DNA from 3 places in the Phocaeicola sp. RTP21359st1_B8_RTP21360_211022 genome. Region 1 is predicted to be linked to each of the others. Evidence: riboswitches for the same ligand, from Rfam matches in the RefSeq annotation. Region 1 holds a riboswitch; each other region holds the start of a gene.
What was found. A riboswitch is a leader RNA that binds a small molecule or an ion and turns the genes downstream of it on or off. The one in region 1 is predicted to bind cobalamin.
Positions count from the first base shown of each region.

Region 1 (3,286 bases):
TTTAATAATGAGTGGGCTGTGTTGATACGCCAAGTTTGGAATCCGTCGGCATTATTATCATTTATATAACGGCGTGTAGACTGATATCTGCCATAGATGCCGATACCCAAACGATACAGTTTCCATGAATGTTGCCATAAGATATTTAAATTTGCATTATGGCTGGAAGTAGCATCAATAGGAAGATATTTCATATAATCTATACCTTTGTTAGGATATTGCGCTTTTGGATCAGCATAACTATATCCGCCGGCAAGGCTGAGAGATTTTGCAGGACGATAGTTGAAGGTGAAATCCATACCATAAATACGTGCCTTTGTCAGATTCTTATATTGTTTGCTCTTTTCTACTTCAAGAAACTTTTCATCGGGAGTTACGGAAATTTCAACCAGCTCAATCATGTTGTGAAGATAATTCATGTATCCGGTTAAACTGGCTTGGAATTTTTGCCCTACGTACTCGATACCGATTGAAGCATATTGTGAGGTTTGTGCTTTTAGATCTGTGTTGCCATGATATGCAGTCAAAGCACCGCCTCCGATAACGCCGGTATAATTATAATAAAGTTCTTTAATAGTGGGTGCTTTGTAGCCTAAAGCATAAGACGCACGCAAATTAATATGTTCTCCGGGTTTATAAAGTCCTGATATTTTCGGACTGAAATTCAATCCTGTTTCCTTGTGTTGTGTTCCTCGTACCCCGGCAGTCAGAACCAGATTTTCTCTGGCTGTCCATTCCTCCTGTATATAAGCTGCCAACGTATAAACGGAAGCGCGGTCACCGTCAATGTGATGAGGTGATTCCAAATGATTGTACTGATATTCGATTCCTGCATTTAAAATATGGTCCTCTCCAAGATAAAATACACTTTTTACCTGGCCTAATATTTGTTTCTGAATACTTTGTTTGATACGTTGACCGGCAAAGTAGGTGATACGTTCATGGCGGTCATTGTCTAGAAAATAATCAGTATGCTCGTTTAGCTTATAGTCATAGAAGTAACCGTATCTGCCATAAGATAGGTCTGCTGTCAGATAATTCCGTTTTCCTAATTTATATTTACTTCCTACTGCAAATGTATAGTTGCGATAATAAAAATCGTTGGCTTGATATTTCCAAGGACCGTGTGTACGCATTACCCAACGCTCATAATAAGTGCCTTCTGCAGTGAGGTCTAGTTTGCGATTGACTTGCCATTCAATGTTCTCGGACAGGGTATAGTTTGAAGAACGGTTTACGGTCAACATAGTAGAGCCGGATTTCAATTGATTCTGATCCCACTGTAGGTCTGTATTCCGCCAGCCATCGGTATGCCGGAAGTTGATTCCGGTTACAGATTTTATCTTTCTATAGTTAAAGCCGAAACTGGTACTTTGACGTATATCGCCATATTCACCTATGCGGGATGTGTTGGTGAGCTCCATTTTTTCACGGTTACGTTTGGTTATGATATTGATAACTCCGGCTATTGCGTCACTGCCATAAAGTGAAGAAGCGGCCCCTTTTACAATCTCTATGCGTTCTATATTAGCTGGATTTAATTGATTCAAGTCGTTTTGCCCTCCTACATCGCCATTCATTCTTTTTCCATTTATCATGATCAGGATATAGTCATTGTTCAATCCGTTTAGTTGGATATGGCTCCCCATATCACCATCATGAAAGGTCAATGAAGGACTAAGACCACTGAGCAAATCGTCTATACTGCGTGCCTGATATTGTTCCAAAGCTTTGCTGGTTATGACTTCAGTCTGTACGGGAGCATCTTTCAGATAATGTTCAGTACCTGTACCCGTGATGACCACTTCATTCAGTAATACGGACAATTCTTTATCGTCTTTATCTTTGAGAATACTTTGGGCACTTGCAATTTGTGTACCTAATAGTAGAATAGCAGGAAGTAAATACCTCATATTATGTTTTATTTAATTTGCAAAATAAAACATCAAGTTTCCCTCTGATAAAGAGGAATGCCACAAAGGAATAGACGTTGGAAAACGCTTGTTCGAATGGACACATACTTCTAATCCTGGAAGCTTGGTGTTTATTGTTCAACAGACTTAGCAGGTATTCTGGCTTTCCTCTGATTGGAAACCTTCCCATTTCTTCAAATGAAACAGTGGTTTTAGACTATCCAATCAACATCATGAGGATTTACAGCTGCAGGTACAGCCCCGGATTTACACCGGGTTCCCTTGCATCGGGCTATGTGATAGCCCGATTACTAATTCCGTTGCAAAGATAGAGGTTTATTTTATATTATCTTCGATAAGTCTTTGATTTTTTTAGCTTTTAAATTTTAAAGACAGACTGATGTAGAATGAACGTCCGGGGGTAAGTGTCGCATAATTGCTGTTATAAGGACGGTCATCCATATAATCGAACAGGTTTTCCATGCCGCATCCGGGTTCGATGATTACAGATTTTAAGTTGAAAGAATGGCGTGTGTTTAAATTCCACAATTGATACTCGGGAGCATAACCGTAACTTTTAGAGAAACGCTTGCTGTTGATACGGCCGTTCAAATTTATATTCAACCGATATATTTTCCATGAATGCGCCCATTGGGCATTGATATTGTATGCGTTTTTTATACTTTTGTCGATGGGTTGTTCCAATTCCACATCTTGGGTATTAAGATGAGTGTATCCTCCGCTTAAATTGAACCCGGCACCTAGGTATGCATTGGCGGATACATTGATTCCGTGGACTTTAGCCTCCGCTATATTATCACGTTGACGAACTTCCTTATGACCATATTGCTCCATAGCTTTATCTCCCGTGGCAATCGTATTATAATCTATCATGTCACGAATATTATTATAAAAAGCATTGACTGATACTGAAAAACGCTCATGTACATACTCTGCACTCAATGAGAAATAATTATTCTTTTCCGACTTTAAATCCAAATTACCTATTGTCAACCTGTCATTTTTTTTAGCTATGTCAGTGGCATAGAGTTCAGACAGGGTAGGAGTTCGGAAACCTGCTGCATAGGAGGCACGGAAATTGAATTTGCCGGGTTTATACATCAGTGCTACATTGGGAGTGGCATGATTTTTGAAATTTTCATGATAAATGTAACGTACACCAATCAAAGCCTGTAGGTTTCTCAGTAACTTTATTTCATCTTGTGCAAACAAGGCCAGTGTATAAGCATCTTCTTTGGCTATATTGTCTGTTTGACTTTTCAAGACATCAACGATATATTCTGTGCCGACTGAAAGTTTGTGCCGGTTACCTAATTTAAAAATACCTTTTATGCTAAGATTGTGATTACGGG
Region 1 is NZ_JBDFXP010000004.1:171,485-174,770, forward strand. It holds gene AB5062_RS03320 (TonB-dependent siderophore receptor) at 1-1,913, opposite strand, end outside; cobalamin riboswitch at 2,045-2,244, opposite strand; gene AB5062_RS03325 (TonB-dependent receptor plug domain-containing protein) at 2,286-3,286, opposite strand, start outside.

Region 2 (3,286 bases), on a different contig from region 1:
TGTCGCATCAAGGCCGGTGATATGTACCGTGCCGTAATTCTGCATTTTCCATACATAAGTACTGGGAAAGGCAACTATTTTATCGGTTACTTCATTATAATATCCGTCAAGAGTGACAGAAAGGAAATCGGTGAACGGAAACGGCTTGCCGTTCCAAGTGACACCTATATTGTATTCGCGTGCCTTTTCCGGGCGTAAGGAGGTATTTCCTATGCGTAGATAATAAAGGTCATTGAAGGTAGGTACGCGGAACGTATTCTTATACATTGCGCGGACGTATAATTGTTCTTCTTTCCATGGCTGAATGGAAACGGACAGGGTGGGCGACAGGCGTTTCCGGTCGTCGGGAGTATTCCCTGCTTTTACTTCTTCCGTAATGAAAGTCCCCACCAATGTGCACGATAGCTTGATACGTCCCCATTGGTAACGTGCATTGAGGGCTGTGAGCGAGGAATATCTCACCGGGTTGGGGCTGTCGTTGATATTGGTGTGAAGGGTATTGATGAATCCATCCTGCGCGAGCGATAATTCCAGACCTTTGACGGGCTGATAAAGCACGGCGGCGGACAGATAATATTCGTCCTGACGGTTGATGTCGGTCTGCTTTCCGTTTTCATACTTCACGTCTGTATCTTCGTATTTGTTCCAAGAATGGTTGAACTTGGCTTGCGCCTGCAAAGTCCATTTGGGGGAGAAGGTTTTCTTATAACGGGCTTGGGTGAAGAAATTCTCGTCCCACAAACGTTCTTCTGCCTTCGGGTTGTATAGAATGACAGCACCGGGCAGTCCGCGTTCGGAATAAAAATAATAGGCTTTCACATCCAGTGTACTTTCGTCATGGAAAGTATGAAACAGATTCGCCTCTCCCTGCCATGTATGAATATCCGAATTGTTTCTTTTCTCTTGAGTGATGTATTTTCCGTTTTCCAATGTGAAGGGATAATTACCGTCGGCACGCATAAAGGAAGCATCGACTGACAGACCGGTGTGTTCTCCCAGCTTCTGCCATCTGCGTATGGATGGGGCTATGTAGCCGAAGGCTCCTCCCCGGATTTGTATTTGTGACAGGGAGGATTTACCATTTTCGAAGACGGGTTTCTCCGTTTCAATGCTGAGTACTCCTGCCGAAGCATACAGACGGGCCGGTTGCAGCAGATTCTCATCTTGTCCGATTGCCAATGAAAGAGAGGATACATTGTCGAGGGAGAAACGCCCGATATCGATTTGTCCTGCCTGACTGTTGCTGACGACTACTCCATCATAGCTGACTGCTGTGTGTGCAGCTCCTAAATTGCGGACGGAAACGGTCTTCAGACCGCCTATGCCTCCATAATCGCGGACGTTGGTTCCGGCAAAACGCCTTACGGCATCTGCCATATTCTGTAACCCCAAGTTCTTTATATCTTCCTTGTTGATAAGTTGTACAGGGCTGCCGGTTGTTATTTTGGCAGGCGGACGTCTTGCTGTAACCGTAACTTCATCTATTTTATGCACTTTTCCGGTGATGGAATCTCCTTTCTTCTGTGCCTGTATTTCAAGCGGCAATAGGAGAAAGCTGCAAAGCAGACAAAGCCATAGCTTATAAGCCTGGTTATTTCCTTTCATTTAAAAAAAACATATTAATGAATAAATACCGCATTCTTACCGCTGCTCTTTCCTCGAAAGCGACGGTCGATGACTTTACGTTTTGCAGGTCTTCTGACTTACTCCTGTTTACTTGCCTTCCCACCTTATTATATATACAGGCAGTGGCGTGAGTGGATAAGTAAACCTATCCCCTTATAGGGGTAGATGGAGCTTACAGCAGCGGGACTGTTCAGGACTTGCACCTGATTCCCTTTTCATCCGCTTCCTCGCATCAGTCGGAGGTACGCGGAACAAAACATGGCAAAGATAGTTTGTTTGGATGAATAAGAAAAGGGAAATGATAAAAAATCCTTTTTTTAATTAGTTACAGATTTATTTTCTCCCAGCAAAAGTAGGCGTGTATAACGGTTCTTTTTTTAGTGACAAAACGACTTGATTCTATCCATGTTGAAGATAAAATAGAATAGTATTGAATAAAATAAAACTGATGCTTAACAACATTCAAATATTGATTTGCTTTATTCAATACAATCACTATATTTGTTAAATGGATAATCTTAAAATACGTAATAGATGAAACACTTGAATTTTATTTTAGCCGGTTTATTTTTCCTGTGCGGTATTTGTTGTCGGGCACAAGTGCTTCCTTTGGAAGAAAATGTGGTGCTGAACACCAAGGAAGGACAAATCAAAGGAAAACTGCTTTTGCCCGGTGGGGTGAAAACCTGTCCGGTGGTGCTTATTATAGCCGGCTCCGGACCTACGGATATGGATGGTAATTCAGCCATTGGCAATTTGAGGAATAATTCGTTGAAGTTTCTGGCGGAAGGCTTGGCGGCAAACGGCATCGCTTCCTTGCGCTTTGACAAGCGGGGGATAGGAACCAGTGCGTCGGCAGGTAAGGAGGAAGCGAAACTTCGTTTTGAAGATTATGTGAATGATGTGACGGGCTGGATTGATTACTTGGCGAAAGAGAAACGTTTTACGACAATCACGGTGGCAGGACATAGCGAAGGGGCACTGATTGGAATGCTGGCCTGTCAGAACCGGCCGAAGGTGAAAGGCTATATCTCGGTTGCCGGTGCGGGGCGTCCTGCCTACGAGATTATAGAGGCGCAAGTGGCTGCTCAACAGAATCCGGAAGCGGTGCGGAAGGAGGTGGCATCCATTAACGGGTCCTTGAAAAACGGCAAGGAAGTGAGTGACGTGCCGGCTTATCTGCAATCATTGTATCGGGCTTCTGTCCAGCCTTATTTGATTTCCTGGTTCAAGTATAATCCCCGGACGGTGATTGCTTCCGTCAAAGTGCCGGTCCTCATTGTTCAGGGTAAAAATGATATTCAGGTTTCGGTGGAGGATGCCGAACTTCTGAAAAAGGGTTGCCCGGCTGCCGAACTGCTTTTGATTGATAAGATGAACCATGTGCTGAAAGATTGTGAATCAAAGGCCGTACAGCAGCAGATGCTTACTTACGGGAATCCTTCTCTGCCGGTGAACAGTACTTTGATAGCTTCTGTCAGTACATTTGTGAAAAAACTGAAATGATATGGGAGAAATAAAGAAACGTTTGCCGTTGAAATGCCCTGCGTGTGATGCACCGTTGAGGGAGATTCATTTCGGTCCGGCACCCAATCCTGTCTGGTTGGTGTTATGCGGCAGAGCATCTGATGGTGTGGCTGTTGTGTCGTATGTTGATAAG
Region 2 is NZ_JBDFXP010000024.1:22,845-26,130, reverse strand. It holds gene AB5062_RS13335 (TonB-dependent siderophore receptor) at 1-1,605, opposite strand, end outside; cobalamin riboswitch at 1,671-1,898, opposite strand; gene AB5062_RS13330 (alpha/beta hydrolase) at 2,161-3,132, shown strand; gene AB5062_RS13325 (hypothetical protein) at 3,134-3,286, shown strand, end outside.
Region 2: it holds a riboswitch for cobalamin, as region 1 does, so the genes downstream of both, AB5062_RS13335 (TonB-dependent siderophore receptor) here and AB5062_RS03320 (TonB-dependent siderophore receptor) in region 1, are expected to answer to the same signal.

Region 3 (3,286 bases), on a different contig from region 1:
ATCGAATATGTACCGAGTTCTTTTTCGTGAAACGTATATGCTTTTTCTGTTCCGACGATTTCTCCATCGCGTACCCATTCAATTCTAAAATTTTCAAGATCGTCATGTTGAATATCTGGAGATAAAATATAATCCGTGTTTTGAGGCACTTTTAATCCTTTAGAGGGGATTATGATTGAAATTGTAGGTGGAGTTAACTCCAATACTTCTACTTTTAACTCTTCTTCCGCATAACCCTCTGGTGTATCAACTCGCAATTTGATATATAGATGTTGTTCCTGATTCCATGTATACTTCAATATTGATTCAGATGAAAGAAGTTTTCCATCTACTGTCCATGCATAAAGTGCATTATTCGCATATTTATATGTCGGGGCAATTGTCAGTTCACGCCCAACTTTGATAGTGTAAATGCCAGTCTCACTATCGAGTTCAATTATAGGAGCTTGTTTTATTTCTTCAGTAATTACATCGTTCTTATTACAGCTTGTAATAAAAAACAAAAGTACAAGAATACTAAATATGAAAGCCTTCATAATAAAAAGGGCATAGAACTGAAATCAGTTCTATGCCAAACTATATTAAATTGTTATTCTATTGTAACGTCGTCTATACAAAGATACGCCGGAGTATTGAGTCCATATATAGGATCGACATCAGATCCTTCAAAATTGAATTTTACACTTTGCACATCCGCTACATTAATATCCCAATATGTCCATGTAGTTACGGGGGACACTGTTGGTTTATCATATCGGTAGTCGGCCAACAATTTCGATACAGTGGTGATCAAATTTCCATCTACGTCATAACATTCGATGTTGACTTGGAAATATCCTATATTGTTGCCGTCAGAATCTTTCAGATTACTCAACGGTGTTGCAACACCCGATGTTCCGAACTGATTACCATTTATAATCACACCATAGGTATATGCTGTGTTACAATACCATAAACCCTTGAATTTGCGAGGGGAGTCAAAATAGAATTCAGGTTTGGCCATCCACTCCGTATTTCCGAAATCAGAGTAGCCGTATACAACAGCAAAATTGGAACCGCTGTGACCTGCCCCTGTATTGGCCCCATCTGTGGATGCTGTATTATAGACACTACATTGATTCTCCCAAGTATACCACCAATTAGTTCCAGAAGTCTTGCCGGCAGCAGAATCAGAACGATAATTGTATTTCGACAACGCAATGGCACCACTGGAAAATTCAGTATACGCTCCATAAGAATTGGTTACAGTATTCATGTCGGAGACAAACACAAAATCGGGATCGTATATTTCCCTGATTTGGTTCTCTGCAGTATATCCATAAAGCGTGTAGTAGTTCTCTGCTTTAGGCGAAACCGCCATGAATGTTTCATCGAAGTCATCGAATGTAATGGTTGTAGTGCCATCATCATTAAAGTTGGCTCGGGTTTCGGGAGTTACTGAATCAGTTTGAGGATTCATCAAAAAGTCATCGTCTGAATTACAGCCGGTGAACAGGGCGGTTGCCGTCAACAGGAAAGCTCCCGCCAGAAAGCGTAAATTTCTTTTCATAGCTTACTTGTTTTTTAATAAAACATATTTTTAACAAACACAAAAAATCCCGTTCGCGCAGGTTTACACGAACGGGATTATGTTTGTCTTCAAATATGAGAATGACTCCTACGGCATTCCGTATCTGATCGCAACCCGATTTTCTCCCGCGGGTGTAAATCCTTTTCCGGTCATGGCAGGTCTTCTGACTCGTCCCAGTCGTCGCGCCTTCCCAGCATTACACCAGTGGCAGGTTGCGGCAACCTTGAGGGGACTTACAGCAGCGGGTACTGTCCCGGATTCTCACCGGATTCCCTTTTCATCCGTGGCGGCGAACCGCCCGGAACCATTTCCAATTACAAAAATACAAATATTTTTTATAATAATATCATTTACACGAAAAAAAATCCGCAACCTGCCGGAATCATTCCGCACTATACTTTCAGAAAAAGGTTTCATGGCAAAGATTCTCATCGCCCGGGGACAGGCGACCATCTATGTCCAGAAGGACGGGTATACCATAACCCAGTCTTTGGGTGAATACGTGTTCCCCGCGGATGACACGGGGAAGATTCTCTCGTCCGTCACTCTCACCTCGACCGTACGGGTGATGTGCGGGGACGAGGAACTCACGGCCTTTACCATCGGTGCGGTGGGTAAGCCGGCGGGATTCTCATCCGTTACCGTCAATAACGGCACGAAGACCTTAACCTACGTTATCACCGCCGGTACGACGACCCTCGCCGACCACGGAACAATAGATATTCCCGTGACAATTTCCGGTATTGTCTATCATCTGTCGTTCGTCTGGTCGAAAGCCAAGGCGGGTATCCCGGGCAAGGACGGGGTCGATGCCGACATGCTCGACTGGGTCAAGGAGTGGAATACGGGTAAGACGCTCATCAACGGCAACACGGTCATCACCCCCAAACTCTTTGCGGGCACGAAAAACAGCGACGGCACCGTCTCCGGGATAGCCATAGGCTCGTTTACACTCAATACGAAGACCTCCTCGGGAACGATCGCCGCAGAGGCGGTAAACGGCATCTATGGATTTAGGGATGGCTACAAAACCTTCTATGTAGATAACGGCGGTAACGCCCAGTTGGGTTATGGCGACCAGTATGTCAGGTATAACGCCACGACAGGCAAGGTCGAGTTCGGCAGCGGAGTGAGTCTGAACTGGGTCGGTGCGACCTACATCGACAAGGACGGCGTCTTTACCGGAACACTCTCGGCCGATACGATTAAGACGATTTCCATCAGTGCTTCCCAGATCACATCGGGGATTATCGCTGCGGCACGCATCGACACGGCGGCGTTGAAAGCCTCCTTGATTACCGCCGGAAACATCGAAGCTCTGACCTTGAACGTTACAAAAGGGAAAATCGGCGGCTGGACGGTGGATGCCGACTCCCTTTACCGGGGTACGAAGAACAACACTGTGGGGAGCTGCACCTCTGCCGCAGGTAGCATTACGCTCGGCTCGAACGGTATCCGGGGCTATAAATGGCGGCTGGATGCCTCGGGAGCCGGAGCGGTCGCGGGCGGCAACATCGCGTGGGACGCTTCGGGCAACGTCACGTTCGCCTCGACGGTCAGTGCCTTGTGGACGGCACCTATCGGCTCCCTCACCACGGCTTTGGGCGGCAGCGGCTATCCCAAGCTGACGAAGATCACGGCCGACGGAATCTATACCGGCAGTATCACCGCCTCGCAGATTACCGCAGGAACCATCTCCGCCGACCGCATAGCGGC
Region 3 is NZ_JBDFXP010000006.1:62,469-65,754, reverse strand. It holds gene AB5062_RS04445 (PKD-like domain-containing protein) at 1-536, opposite strand, end outside; gene AB5062_RS04440 (DUF4465 domain-containing protein) at 590-1,549, opposite strand; cobalamin riboswitch at 1,706-1,894, opposite strand; gene AB5062_RS04435 (hypothetical protein) at 1,986-3,286, shown strand, end outside.
Region 3: it holds a riboswitch for cobalamin, as region 1 does, so the genes downstream of both, AB5062_RS04440 (DUF4465 domain-containing protein) here and AB5062_RS03320 (TonB-dependent siderophore receptor) in region 1, are expected to answer to the same signal.